DNA from 2 places in the Aliivibrio friggae genome. Region 2 is predicted to be linked to the other one. Evidence: predicted binding sites of a transcription regulator. Region 2 holds the regulator's gene; the other holds the start of a gene.
What was found. The regulator MetJ, encoded in region 2, represses methionine synthesis genes. The targets are predictions, from matches to a motif close to TTAGACNTNTANANGTCTAA.
Positions count from the first base shown of each region.

Region 1 (7,957 bases), 250 kb from region 2:
GCAATTTATAATTAAAATCAACTACAGGCATTAATACCTTATTTTTCATAGGGTTTAATTGAGGGAGTTCTCATTTAGATTGTTGTTGGTTTTATAAATAGAGGCTTGGTTGATCTGAATTAAATGAAAGGTCATTTTTTATCAAAAAAAGAAAAAATGGGCGCTATCTATCGGATTGTACTGGTTATTATATGATGGGGTTTGGGTATTAACTCGGCGCTAATACCCAAAGAAGACTAGTCTCGTGTGAAGTTTTGCTCTGAGAAGTGGTCAAGATCGTACGGTGTTTGTTGGTAAACACAGTAATTAAGCCAGTTAGAAAACAGCAAATGTCCGTGGCTACGCCATGTTGCTTTTGGCGAGATCTCAGGGTTATCATCTGGGTAATAATTGAGAGGAATAACAGGTTCCATCCCTTCACCTAAATCACGAATATATTCATTATGCAGAGTAAATGAATCGTATTCTGGGTGCCCTGTGACAAATACATTTCGCTTATCTTTTGTTGAAGCAAGGTATACACCTGCTTGTTCAGATGTTGCTAGAATATCCAGATCAGTGTGTTCATTCAGGTAATCTGCCGAGAAATCAGCGTAACGAGAATGAGGAGCTAAAAACTGATCATCGAAACCACGTAAAATAGGGTGGTGTTGATCAAGGTTATTATGTTGATATACCCCAGAGAGTTTTTCTTTACGTGTCCGCTTTGGCAAGTCATAAAGCAGTTTTAAACCCGCTTGAGCAGCCCAACAAACATAAAGGCTTGAGGTTACATGATCTTTTGCCCAGGTCATGATGGTTTGTAAGTGATCCCAATAAATCACATCTTCAAATTGCACTAAACCTAATGGAGCGCCAGTGATGATCAGTCCATCAAAGTTACGATTCTTAATGCCTTCAAATTGGCGATAAAAGGTATCTAAATGCTCTGTCGGGGTATTTTTACTGGTGCGATTGTCAATGCGTAATAGCTCAACGTCCACTTGTAATGGGCTATTAGAAAGTAAGCGTAAAAATTGAGTTTCTGTTTCGATCTTTTTTGGCATCAAATTTAAAATGATGACTTTTAGAGGTCGAATGGCTTGTGTGGTGGCACGAGACTCTTGCATGATAAAGATATTCTCTTCACGCAATACTTCAGCAGCAGGGAGTTGGTCTGGTATTTTTATCGGCACAACTTATCCTTAAGTTATTTTAATTTCTAGCATTCTATACGTCTATACTCCTAAACTTACCTTATTATGAATCGAGTGTCGAGACTGTGTCTAATTCATTTTCTATATTTATATCAGTATAAATTTAGCTAAAGCTAATTTCATTTAAGCTAAATAAGCATTGACTAATATATGGTTCGTGCGTATTCTTATCAATATGTTCAAAAAACAAACTAATGAGTAAGAATGATGACTATTCCATGGAGCTCTTTATTTGGCGGTATGCTATTAGGTGTATCTGCAACTTTACTACTTTTACTCAATGGTAAAATTGCGGGTATTAGTGGTGTACTTACCGGGTTAATGACGCCGAAAAAACGTGATTATGCGTGGCGATGGCTGTTTGTGCTTAGTATGGTTGGTGGTGGTGCTATTGGTGTGTATTTCTTAGGGGCTGAAGTGCCAAAAGAGTATGAAACCACCACTAGCATGCTTATCGTTGCCGGATTATTAGTGGGTATTGGCACTCGCTTAGGTAATGGTTGTACGAGTGGTCATGGAATTTGTGGCATTGGGCGCTTATCCATTCGCTCAATAGTCGCTACTGCGGTCTTTATGTTTGTTGCTGCGGTAACTGTGTTTGTTCGATTATATGTACTTTAATAAGGGGTAGTTATGAATAATGTATTGTTTCGTTTAGCTGCTCTTATCTCTGGTCTTCTATTTGGTCTAGGTATGACAATATCAGGCATGGCTGACCCTGCTAAAGTGATTGGTTTTTTAGATGTCGCTGGTAACTGGGACCCAAGCTTAATGTTTGTAATGGGAGGGGCGCTATTAGTATTTATGCCTGCCTATTTCTTGCTAATTAAACCAAAAACAAAACCACTTAATGCTGAAGAATTTTGTTTATCTACCAGCAAAAAAATTGATACCAAATTACTATCAGGTGCAGCGATCTTTGGGCTAGGTTGGGGTATTGCTGGAGTTTGTCCTGGACCTGCAGTATCGAGTCTCGCTTTAGGTAATAGTGATGTCGTTATATTCACCTTTGCCATGATGTTAGGGTTAGGAAGTACTCACTTTATCCTTAATAAAAATACGTAACATCAAACAGTGTCAGAGAGGAGCTAATCTCAGCATTAGCTCCTTTGAATTTACTCCAGTTCTAATGAGTTATTCTTTATTCATAACAATAGCGCTCTTCTTCTTTATCACTGCTGTATTCGACTAATTCCCATTCAAAATGCGCTTTATCATAAAAATATAGGCGTCTGCCATGCTTTTCTTGCATGATATCTCCATTCTGCTCATACCCTAAAGCCAGTAATTTTTGCTGGATTTTATCTAAATCTTCAACAATTAAGCCGATATGGTTAATCCCTATATTTTTATACGGATAGCGTGTGTCTTTTGAATTACTCATCTCTTGTGGCTCTTGCAGAGCAAAATAGCAATTGGCATTGCCTATGTGGGCCCAACGATGAGCACCATCAGGAGTTTTATCTATCTTGATACGAAAATCAGGCGCAGCGTTTAACAAAAAAGCAGTAGCGGCATCGATATTAGGTACAGTGATATTAGCGTGTTCAAATCGTGTCATAGGTGACTCCTTGTCATTGGTCTATTTTGTTAATGTCCGTCCACTCTAAAACCTGAACTTAACTTTAGGTCAACAGTTTATTTTTTGTTTTATTTTTAAGGTATGGCGAATTCATTAACGTTTAACTGATGGATATATTAATAATTTTTTAGATTTTATTTATCCTTATTATTTTTAATGATTTGAAAATGACGAGTTGAGATTTCTTGATCTATTTATATTCTATTTACGTGGTGTTCATATTGGGTGACTTTTATTCATACTAATAACAGCTCTGTTAATCTAGTGGATAAAAAAAGTGACAAATGTTTACCCATGATGTAACCCTAAGAGGTTGTAATTTTTTGCCTTATAAAACATTTGGTTACTGATATTTTGTAGGTGTTTTTTTAATGCTGATTCTTACTTGGATCCTAAGATTGCATTTTTGAAAGGGGAATCTCATATAAAAGAGAGTAAGGGTTATCTATAATCCATTTTTCATTATATATAGACGTAAATATCACGTTAAAGATTATTATTTTTGATGCGTTTATTTCATTCGTTTTATATTAATATCTAATCAAATATGAGTATCTTATGGTCGGGATCTGTTTTCAAATTAATGACTGGACATTGGTTGTTGAGGAAAATAAGTTGTATCGCCAAGATAGGGAAGTCTCAGTCGAACCTCGTTTAGTCAACTTGTTACAGTTTTTAGCTCAGCATTCAGGTGAAGTATTTTGTCGTGATGAGCTGATTAAGCACGTCTGGGACGGAGCATTCGTAACGGATCAAGTCGTAACTCAGTCTATATTTGAACTACGAAAAATATTAAGAGATGGACGCTTAGATAACGCGAGATATTTAGTTACGGTACCAAAGCGTGGTTATAAGTTGGTTGCTGAAACTCAAATTGTTAATTTTGAAAATACAGAGTTTTGGAAGCCTTGCGACCACTCTGCAACAACAAAGCCACTAGTATCGAATAATATAGAATTACAGAATATTGATAGTGAACTCACTGACGATAAAGAGCCATCGACAGAGCCCGATCTCTCTTTTCCATCGGGACCGTTAACTCGTGCGATGACAACGATATCGAAAGATGTTGAAAACGAGAAAAAGAAACAAGGAACGAGTTTTAACTCTTTTTATCGCTGGAAATTACTCGCGTTTGATGCATTTCTTGTCTGTATTTTAATAGCAGTGATCATGTCGGCTACATATCAACAAACCAGTACCCATATAACCAAAGCAATTGATATTGATTTAATTGAATTTACGTTTCATGAGAGTCGAAATCAAAAGGATGAAACTGAGTTTCTTGCGGATGGGATCAGTCAAAAGTTAATGGCAGATTTAGCCAGTATTGGTGACTATCGTGTTCAGATAGATAAAACAGCATTTACCACCGGAATTTTACCGGGAAAAGTGGTTGCTGTTCGGGTAGAGGAGCAACAGAATAAAACCTACTTAGATATTGAATACCGCAGTAATACATCAAATAAAGTATTGTTCAGTCGCCAGTATCGAATGACAACCTCAAATCTTGAACAGGTATTGCGTCAATCTTCTTTAGATTTGATGAAAGCACTTGGAGTGCAAGTATCAACAGAGCAGATGGATGATTTGATGGTAGGGCTACCAAAAGAGCCAGGGTTACTTGAGATGCTCATTCAAGCGAATCATTACATTAATCAACCAGATCCTAGATTGTTTGAGCAGGGAATAAGACTATTAGAAAAGATATCAGCAGCAGAGCCTAATAATGGTTACATTTCTGCTGAGCTTTATATTGCTTATAATGCATTTTCAGCACTCAATCCGGCGTTAGAACTTAATGATAATACGATTAAGATTGATAATTTAAGTCAGAACCTTACGGAGAAATACGGGTTAGAAACTGATGCACGATTGCCTGCTCGTATTTATGAAGCATTAGCGATGAATGCCATTAAGCAAGATAATAAAGAAGCTGCACAGCATTATCTTAACTTAGCTTTTAAGCGTAGAGAGTCGGCTTTCTCTTATATTCTAGAAGGTAAACTCGAAGAGTTGAATGGTAATCTAGATTTGGCAGGGGATGCTTATAGTCGCGCGTTTTTTATGGATACATCGTTAGAGACATACATGTTGAGTGAAAACTTAGCGTTTTACAGTGATCTCGAAACGGTTGCGTATTTTATGTATAAAGCGATTAAGCCAAGTAGTATTCGATTAATCTAGTCATAGATAGATAGATAGATAAGAAAAGGCCCGTCGAACTAGGTTTGACAGGCCTTTTTGTTTTTAGCTAAGAGTAATGTTAGCTAGAAAAAGATTATGCTTTCTTTTTCTTTGGGTGCCATGCACCGTCTAAATCATCAAGCTCAGGGAACTTAGTGCGATCAAACTCTGGCGTTTTACCCGCTTTAAGTTGAGTTTCGTAATCTTTAATGATTTTGATAGCTAGCTTAGAGAGTAGGATTAACGCAACGATGTTGATTAATGCCATCATACCCATAGAAGCATCAGCTAGGTTCCATACTACTGGTAGTGAGGCTACAGAGCCAAACATAACCATAGCTAGAACACACAGACGGAAACCAAACAGACCTTTCTTAGAGTTACCATTCAAGAACATTACGTTTGTTTCAGCGTAGCTGTAGTTCGCAATGATAGAAGTGAAACAAAATAGAAGAATAGCCAATGCCATAAAGTAGCTTGTCCAACCGCCTAACTCATTGGTTAGCGCTTGTTGAAGAAGGCTAATACCTGTTGCAGCATCTGGCTGATCCATTACGCCAGAAAGCATAATCATTGCAGCAGAAGCCGTACAGATAACTAGCGTATCAACAAACACACCTAGCATTTGCACAAAACCTTGTGATGCAGGGTGGTTAGGATTTGGTGTAGCACTTGCCGCGATGTTAGCCGCAGAACCCATACCCGCTTCGTTCGAGAATAGACCACGAGCGATACCAGATTGCATAGCTTGAGCGATAGTATATGCAACACCACCAGCCGCCGCTTCTTGCCAACCAAATGCGCTCTTAACGATAAGCGTTAATACTGCAGGAACTTCAGTAATGTTCATTACTACAATAATCAGTGCAATCGCAAGGTAACCAATTGCCATAACAGGAACGATTTTTGATGATGCACTAGCAACACGACGTAAACCACCCATGATAAAGAAGCCAGAAACAGCAACAATAACCAGACCCATGATAGTTTTATCAAAACCAAATGAATGGTTAAGAGCATCAGTGATGGTATTCGCTTGAACGGCGTTAAATACTAAACCAAAAGCAATGATTAGGAAGATAGAGAAAAGCGTACCCATCCAGCGTTGACCAAGACCTTTCTCCATGTAGTAAGCAGGGCCGCCACGGTATTGACCGTCAACGTCTTTCACTTTATACACTTGAGCTAGTGTTGATTCAATGAATGCTGTCGCCATACCAAATAGAGCAATCACCCACATCCAGAAAATAGCACCAGGGCCACCAACGGTTAATGCAACTGCCACACCTGCCATGTTGCCCGTTCCCACGCGAGCTGCCATAGAGGTACAAAATACTTGATAAGAGCTGATTCCGCTGTCGATCTCTTGACCGCTGCGTAAAATTTTAACTGAATGACCAAGTTGGCGAAGCTGAATGAAGCCAAGGCGTACAGTGAAGTACACACCCACACCAACAAGAAGATAAACGAGGACTTGCCCCCAAAGAAGGCCATTGATCGCGCCAATAACGGACATTAATGCCTCGTTCATTGACTCAATTAGCGTTGAATCTGTGTTTGTCATGAAATTTCCTTATTAATAATCGTTAATTTATTTTTCCTAAAAAATGGATAACGAATCGCCAATCTTTAAGAAATATAAGTAACCTTGTTATAAAGTTGTATGAAATATCGTTTGCTAAGGATTTGCGGCGATTAATATAGTTCAGTGGGCGTTGTATAGTCAATAATAATGAAACAATATGTCGTACTTTTTTTACGTATGTGTATAAAGATTTACAATTTAAGTCTTGTGATTTTTATATTTATTACCCATTAAATAATTATGGTCTTTGTTCTTTCTCTTTCCTTATAAAGAAGAGATAAACATTTAAATTAAAGAGGGGAAACACAGCACCTTGAGATGTTTATCTTTTTTATTAATCTAAAATAAAACCTAAATGAAATCACTTAACCTATTGAAATTAAGTTGTTTTCTATATTGTGTTTTTTTAATTCAAGTAAATGTCCTTATTTTTTTATCATTATTTTATTGATAACTTTATCCTTATTTTTTTTCGATTCATTGGGCGTAATCTTCATCTCAACATTCGAGCGGGATGTTGTTTATCTACCCCAACAGAGTTTGCATGACCTGTTTAAATAGCATCTCGCCCTCTTAAATAAAATTTCGCATAACGGGCTAATAATAGAGCCCATTCGATAATCCCTGGAGATGTTATGGAATCGAATACAAAAAAAATTGGCTTAATTGCCTGTACGGGTGTTGTTGCCGGCAACATGATGGGGAGTGGTATTGCACTATTACCTTCTTCATTAGCGGCAGTCGGCTCAGTATCCATCTTTAGCTGGATCATTTGTTTAGTGGGTGCATTAAGTTTGGCGTTTGTTTTTGCCCGCTTAGCAACTAAGAATCCGCAAGAAGGTGGCCCTATTGCCTATGCTGGTGAAGTATCACCGGTGTTTGGTTTCCAAACTGGTGTCCTTTACTACCACGCAAACTGGATTGGTAACTTAGCAATCGCCATTACTGGTGTTTCTTACTTATCTGTTTTCTTCCCTGCTTTGAATGACCCTATCCCTGCAGCTGCCGCGACGATTGCATCAGTATGGTTATTTACTCTAGTTAACTTACTCGGTGGTAGCTGGGTTAGTCGTCTTTGTACTTTAGGTTTAGGTCTTATCCTTATCCCTGTTGTGGGTACTGGTGTTGTCGGCTGGACTCACTTCGACCCTGCTTTATATAGCCAAAACTGGAATGTATCTTCAGGTACTAGCAGTCACGCTGTTATTAGCGCGGTTCTTATCTGTCTATGGTCATTCGTTGGTGTTGAATCAGCAGCGGTATCATCTGGTATGGTAAAAAATCCAAAACGCACCGTTCCTCTAGCAACAATGCTTGGTACTGCGATTGCGGGTGTGATTTATATCCTATCAACTCAAGTGATCAGCGGTATGTTCCCAGCAGCAGAAGTGGCGGCATCAGGCGCAC
Region 1 covers NZ_CM170648.1:2,333,610-2,341,566, reverse strand. The annotation lists gene metA (homoserine O-acetyltransferase MetA) at 237-1,175, opposite strand; gene AC2INI_RS10885 (YeeE/YedE family protein) at 1,404-1,817, shown strand; gene AC2INI_RS10880 (DUF6691 family protein) at 1,830-2,261, shown strand; gene AC2INI_RS10875 (VOC family protein) at 2,338-2,757, opposite strand; gene cadC (lysine decarboxylation/transport transcriptional activator CadC) at 3,337-4,965, shown strand; gene AC2INI_RS10865 (alanine/glycine:cation symporter family protein) at 5,060-6,529, opposite strand; gene cadB (cadaverine/lysine antiporter) at 7,186-7,957, shown strand, end outside.
Region 1: a site for MetJ is predicted at 1,210-1,229, ahead of metA (homoserine O-acetyltransferase MetA). Genes of this name have one in related genera too.

Region 2 (7,957 bases):
TTGTTTCAGATCCGCGATAAGATCACGGCTGTCTTCTAATCCAACCGAAATACGTAGCAGTGTTGGAACTAAACCCGCTTCGGCTTGTGCTTCATCTGACATTGCTCGGTGAGTCATAGTACCTGGATGCGCAATCAAACTTTCTACACCACCAAGAGATTCTGCTAAAGAGAAATATTTTAGCTCTTTCACAAACACTTTCAGCTGTTCTAGTGATCCATTTAGCTCAAAACTTAACATCGCACCAAAGCCTGCTTGCTGACGCTTTGCAATCTCATGTCCTGGATGTTCAGGTAAACTTGGGTGATAAATTGTTCCTACTAAAGCTTCTTCTTGAAGGCACTTAAGCACCTCCATTGCATTCTCTTCATGTACTCGCATACGAGCACTAAGGGTACGAATTCCACGTAAGGTTAAGTAGCTATCAAAAGCCGTTCCCGTCGCACCAATACAGTTTCCCCACCACGCAAGATCATCTGCGTGTTCTTGTGTTTTAGCGATTAATACACCGCCAACTACATCTGAATGACCGTTAATGTATTTGGTTGTCGAATGAAGGACAAAGTCAGCACCTAAAGTTAGAGGTTGCTGTAATACAGGAGAAAGGAAGGTATTGTCGACAGCGACTAAAGCGCCGACTTTTGCAGCTTTTTGACAAATCTCAGCAATATCAACCACTCGAACTAATGGATTAGAAGGGGTCTCTAATAGAATAAGCTTTGGCTTTTTAGCAATCGCAGCATCAAGTGCGTCGGTATCAGATTGGTCGACAAATAGAGTTTTGAAGTCACCTTTATTAGCACGAGTATTAAATAAACGATACGTACCGCCATAACAGTCATGAGGCGCAACAATAAGATCATCTGGGCCAAGCAGAGCTGAAACCATTAGATTAAGTGCTGAAGTTCCGCAGTTTGTAACAACCGCACCAGCACCACACTCTAAATCAGATAAAGTGGTTTCTAATTGAGTTCGGGTTGGGTTACCTGAGCGAGCATAATCGTATTTTGGTACATCACCAAATTCAGGGAAGCTGTAGTTAGTTGATAAGTAGATAGGAGGTACAACCGCATTGTGTTGTGAGTCAGTCTCAATACCGGTACGAACAGCAATAGTTGCAGGTTTTCTCTCGCTCATAATTTCCCTTCCAAACTGCTAGGCAGTGGTCTGATACCAATCACCTTAATGAGATATAAAGCGGTAATTTTCTACTCATCTATCTCAGATGACTGATATAATCTAATCCATAAGTTATATTCTTCTACTTTACCATCACAAAATGAGACGTCAATACTTCTAGACGTCTATATATCTTTGCTTATAGCCGTAAATATCGCTAGAATTAGCCTATCGTATTTTAAACAACAATAATCCAGAACGAAGGTGAACAATGGCTGATTGGAATGGTGACTATTTAAGTCCTTATGCCGAACACGGTAAGAAAAGCGAACAAGTAAAAAAAATTACTGTTTCTATTCCAACAAAGGTACTACAAATCCTTACTGATGAACGTACGCGTCGCCAAGTAAGTAACCTACGTCACGCAACGAACAGCGAATTATTATGTGAAGCATTCCTTCATGCTTACACTGGCCAACCTTTACCAACAGATGAAGACTTACGTAAAGATCGCCCAGATGATATTCCAGCAGAAGCAAAGGCCTTAATGACTGCAATGGGTATTGAGTTCGAAGCATTTGATGAAGAGTAAATAACTTTCATCTCCACCTCCTACCTCCTCCTTATTTTTTATAAATCAGGAGGATTACATTTCTACTTGCTTAATAAATAATCACAGTACCCTACTATAATTATAAAGGACTTACTGTGAAAAATAACATGGCAAAAACAGCGATAGCACTCGCTATTACCTCTCTATTGAGCGCCTGTACCTCAACCTCAGAAACAGCACAAATAACCTCAACTTATCAATGTAATCCTCAAATGATGGAAGAAAGTAATCATTTACGCATCTATCAAATCATGGTGGAAAGCTTTGTTGATGGTGATAACAGCATTGGTCATGGCACAGGTTACGGCCCGAGTCATCATAATGGTGATCTACAAGGGATCATTGATTCATTAGATTATATTCAATCATTAGGCATGAACGCCATTTGGATGACACCTATTTTTGAATCCGCACCAATTGAGGGCCAAGAGCATTGGGCTGATAAACTAGATGCTACTGGCTATTTCGCGACTGATTTCTTCAAAATTGATCCTCGCTTTGGCACATTAGAAAAAGCAAAAGAATTAGTAGAAGAAGCACATAAACGCGGAATGTATGTCTTATTTGATGGTGTATTTGGTCACCATAAAGAAGGCCTAATTAAGCCATCACCATCAGGCTTACTACCGAGTGGGAGTAATAATCCTGTTGATTACCCTGAGAGCGAAGATTTTTACTCTGAAGTAGCTGCATATTGGATCACTGAATTAAATATTGATGGTTGGCGACTAGATCAAGCTTACCAAGTACCTACTGAATCTTGGATAAACATTAGAAAAGCCGTTGATACCGCATCACAAAATACGACGTATATTAATAATAAAGGCGAACAAGTTAACCCGCTCGGTTACATGGTGGCTGAGATCTGGAATAACGAAAACTACATTACAGAAACCGGATACGGAGAGGAGAACAATCCAGCTCTTTGTTCGGCATTTGATTTTCCCTTACGCTTTCGTATTACCGAGACCTTCGCCGTCAATGAGAGTGGAATAGGAAATAAAGGAGGTGATTGGCTTAACGAGGGAATGCAAATGCATGAACTCTACCCTTCACACGCAACTCCAAATCTAATGCTAGGTAACCATGATGTGGTTCGCTTTGGTGATTTATTACAACGTGGTGATATTGCAGAACCAAGTGACAATAATTATTGGTTACGTCACAAAGCAGCCCTTTCATTTCAAGCAGCTTATAGCGGTCCTATCACTCTTTATTACGGAGATGAAATTGGCGATCAAGTTGATGGTTTCTCTAACAAAGAAAATAAAGATACCTGTGCTATTAAAGGATTATGTGATGATCATATCGCTCGCTCATCCGCCAAAATTGATGGCCTTACCGCAACACTAACACCTGACCAACTTAAGCTAAAAACCTACGTCTCAAAGCTAATGACTTTACGTATTGAAAACCCTGCATTATCGGAAGGCGTCAGAACCAATATTATCGCTAATAAGGCGGTATATGTAGATCATAAGCAAGCAGAAAATAATACGATTCTATTCATGGTTAGCACTCAAGAGCAAAGCCAAACGCTTTATCTTGAAGCTGAACAGATAGGATCAAAAGGTAATTTAGTCGATTTATTAACAAGCCAAATATTTAGCCCTAACGAAGGTGTATATACAATTCCTCTATCTAACTTTGAAAGCCGATTTTTAAAGATAGAAAAACCAAACTCTATCGGTCCTAAAGCAACAGTAAAAGAAATTGCTCTGTATGGTAGTGGTTTTATGGCCCAATGTGATAATCCGACAATACCCACCACTAACGCTCCAATCAAAGACACTCTATATCTTGTAGGTGATTTCTCAGATTCTCGCTGGGGTCATAAAGAACCTAGAGCCTATCAATACAAAGGGAACGACACCTATCAAGTTGTGATAAACGAAAAACGAGGCTCTTATAAAATGCAATACGCAACAAGAGATTGGGGAGCTCAATATACTGCTGAGGGATTATCTCCAAAATTAGGCCAATTGAATGCATTAATTAACGGTGGCTACGGCCAAGATACTGCGATCTATCTTCCTGAAGATGGTAACTATGTATGGAGTTTAAAGTTTACCCCTCAAGGAGAACCAAAATCGATGATGATTTCGAAGTGTAAATAAATGAATATAAACTGAACTACTTCTAGCTAATGAGGTCTATCATTAGCTAGATCACATTTCTGATTATTTCCTATTTTCTTTATTCCCTCCATTTTTACATTAATTCCTATTTTGAAATATCTTCGCACGTGAGCATTATCTCATTTATGCTCTGAATACATCCTACCAAGTGTGATTATTATCAACAGAAGACCTATAGCTAATTTTTCTCATCCCTAACTCTACGCCCTCTCTTTTATAAAAAGAGGAGGAGTTAAATATCGTGATTTATTTTTAATCTGTCTCTCGTTCAATAACGACGACGATGTTTACTTTTCTTCCCTACACTGCCTTAGTTGAGTAAACATTTTCAAATCAAAATATCCTTTAAAAAGGAAATAGGATTTTAAGATGAAAATGAATAAATACACATTACTTGCTGCCGCTGTTTCTACAGCATTACTTTCTGGTGCTGCATTTGCTGAAACAGAAGTTGCTTTAGATGTAATTTCTGGTGATGAAGCCGCACCTAAAGTTGAAAAAGTAAATGGAACGGATGTATTAACAGATGGTTGGGAAGTACACGGTTACGGCTCTTTTAATTATCGACTACAAGATGGTGAAACGGTTAATTCTGAATTTGGTAAAACCAATTATCATTCTGCTGGTACTTCAGGAAAAAGCACTAACCAAGTTGAATTCGTATTAAAAAAACATACAGAACATCAAAACGGTGTTTGGTCTGATTTTGTTTTAAGAACTGAGTATGGTAATGGTAATTCTTTCGCTTACAGTTCAGAAGGTTCACAAAAAAAGAATGACCAAGCACAACTTGAAGTAAAAGAAGCATTTGTTGAAATTGGTGGCTTATCTTATTTAGGTGACGACACATCAATTTGGAGTGGTCATCGTTATTTAAATCGTTCAGCGGGCCTTTTATCAGGTGAATTTTGGAACCAAACATCTGGTTTAGGTGCAGGTATACAATCTAAACTCGCAGGTCATACAACAGGATTTGCTGTTGTTTCTGCAGATATGAATGATGAAATAAATAATGATGTAAATAATGACCGTCAAACTGTTACATCTTATAACCTATACTACTATGGGGTTGAAGCGCTAGGTGGTAGCTTTAACTTCGATTTAAAATTCATGAGCCAAGCTAACCAAACTGGTGGTGAAGCTGAAACTGGAGTTGGTGGTGCAATTACATATAACCGTGATTTTTACGGTTTCGATGGTTGGTCTCAGACAGGTTTAGCATATGGGCAAGGTGTGGCAGCTAATAGAGGTGTAAACTTTGGTTCATGGAGTGGTGATGGTACATTTACTGATGACTCAAATAGCCTTTTCTTCACATCATATGGTGTAGCTAACCTTTCTAAAAACTGGCAATTAGGTACTGAATTTACCTATTGGGCTACAGAGGAAATATATGGCCAAGATGATTTTACTCGAATCATGTTTGCTGCTCGTCCATCGTATAAGATTAATGATAACCTACGTTTTGAAATGACCGGTAGTGTTTCTTCGGAAACACTAGCTGATGGACAATCTTGGGGTCGCCAAGATGATAATATGTACTACATGGCAGAAGTGGCATTACCATTTACAGTCAATGCCGACTACTTTGGTCGTCCACAAATTAAACCATATGTAACCTATTATCACACTGAAGATGAAAGTGCAGGTGGTTTAGAGTTGAATGGTAACGACGGTAGCGAATTTGTTGTTGGTATTCACACTGAAATTTGGTTCTAATTGCTTTAAAATTAAAGGCAGCCATATCGGCTGCCTTTTTGCGTTTATTTATCGAATCATGGAGAGTCTTGATGAACACCAAAAAATTATTACTTAGCTTACTTGTCGGGCTTTCTGTAACCGCGTGTACTTCAACTAAAGTCATTCAAGAACCAATAGTTCCAATTGCTTCCTCTGAAGTATGTTGCTCTGATTTTTCACAATTTCCATGGATACAACTTAGCAACACGGAAGAGTTCGACTTTCAATTAGATACTGATTCTCCTATTGGTCATTTCTCTGATGGAAATAGCTATTTTAATGCTTTTAAATTATCAGAACGTTCAGGAAAAGTGCAATTACGTCTGTCTAGTTTAATGATCAACGACTCGGTAGTTGCTCCGAAGCTAATTGCTCTTGATGACCAATTCAAAATTGTTAGTACGACAAATTTAGACCAATTTGACATTAAAACGTCTGATGCTTTTACTCGTACTCAATTTCAATTAAATTTTGACCTTGATGCTACAAAAACACCTTATTTTATTATTTATTCATCGGAAGCTTATTTAGGCCAATCAATAAAAATAAAGCACCCAGCAAGGGTCAGAGCTGAAGAACTAGGTGAAGCAATGCCAATGGTGACCGATCCGACTTATAAATATGAGCGTTTTGGAAAGCTAAAATTATCAGTAAAAACACTGTCTCTACAGGCGTATAAAGTACCAGAAAAACAAGTAAAACCTATTACTGCCTTAGCTCAACCAGAAACTCAAACATTTTATCAAAATGCCATTATTGAAGCTGTAAATACAAATAATATCACCAAAGCTCTTGCCTTATTAGAAGAGGCTAAAGCATTAGGAATTAAAAACGCTGAAACTGTTTTTGTTAACGCATTAGAGAGTAAAAAATAATTATTACTTTTTAACGAACCCCCAACAAAAAGGCTTCCTCATCAAACGATGTAGGAAGCCTTTTTTATGCTTACAAGAAAGACAAAAGCGACTTTTACGCTTCCATGTAGTTCTCTGGCATTTCAATACGTGCTACGCCTGAATCAACGGCTGCTTGTGCTACTGCTTTAGCAACGCGAGGAAGTAGACGAGGATCCATTGGTTTAGGAATGATGTAACCTTTACCAAACTCTAGCGCATCAACCCCTGCGGCTTTTAATACTTCAGCAGGTACAGGCTCTTTTGTTAACTGACGAATCGCTTCAACTGCAGCTAACTTCATCTCATCGTTAATCACGCTTGCACGAACATCTAATGCACCACGGAAAATGAATGGGAAACAAAGCACATTGTTTACTTGGTTTGGATAATCTGAACGCCCCGTACCCATGATTAAATCATCACGAACCTCATGAGCAAGTTCAGGTTTAATTTCTGGATCAGGGTTTGAACATGCAAATACAACGGGCTTGTCTGCCATTAATTTTAACGCTTCAGGTGGTAATAGGTTTGGACCTGATACCCCTAAGAATAAATCTGCACCTTCAATAACATCTTCAAGCGTGCGCTTATCCGTGTTATTAGCAAAACGTTGTTTGTATTCATTAATATCATCACGACGAGTGTGAATTACGCCTTTACGATCCAACATGTAGATCTTCTCACGCATTGCACCACACTTGATCAATTGCTCCATACACGCAACTGCAGCAGCGCCAGCACCAAGACAAACGATGATCGCATCTTCTAATTTTTTACCTTGTAGTTCAATCGCATTCAGCATGCCCGCCGCTGTTACAATCGCGGTGCCATGTTGATCATCATGGAATACAGGTACATCACAACGCTCAATCAGGCGACGTTCAATCTCAAAACAATCAGGTGCTTTGATATCTTCTAAGTTGATACCACCAAAAGTATCTGCGATGTTCGCAACCGTATCAACAAACTCATCGATAGTGCGGTGTTTTACTTCGATATCAATAGAATCCAAACCAGCAAAGCGTTTGAAAAGTAATGATTTACCTTCCATAACAGGTTTTGAAGCCAAAGGACCTAAGTTACCTAAACCAAGAATAGCAGTGCCGTTTGAGATAACTGCAACCATGTTGCCTTTTGATGTGTACTTATAAACATCGTCTGGATTCTTTGCGATTTCACGTACTGGTTCAGCAACGCCTGGGCTATACGCCAAAGCTAGATCTTCTGCAGTATTTGCAGGCTTCGTCAGTGCTATTTCAATTTTACCCGGAGTTGGATAAGCGTGATAATGGAGAGCTTGTTCGCGAAAGTCGTCAGACATGATGTTTTCCTGAATGCTAATAATTATAAGAGGATTGTTTCAAAACAGTGAATTATATAATAGTTGATCTAGTTCAAACTTCATAGTCTTGGCATACACATCGTACCAACAAGAATGAGGGATAAAATGG
Region 2 covers NZ_CM170648.1:2,587,370-2,595,326, forward strand. The annotation lists gene AC2INI_RS11935 (O-succinylhomoserine (thiol)-lyase) at 1-1,137, opposite strand, end outside; gene metJ (met regulon transcriptional regulator MetJ) at 1,391-1,711, shown strand; gene AC2INI_RS11945 (alpha-amylase family glycosyl hydrolase) at 1,840-3,849, shown strand; gene AC2INI_RS11950 (carbohydrate porin) at 4,246-5,589, shown strand; gene AC2INI_RS11955 (MalM family protein) at 5,661-6,485, shown strand; gene AC2INI_RS11960 (malic enzyme-like NAD(P)-binding protein) at 6,580-7,827, opposite strand.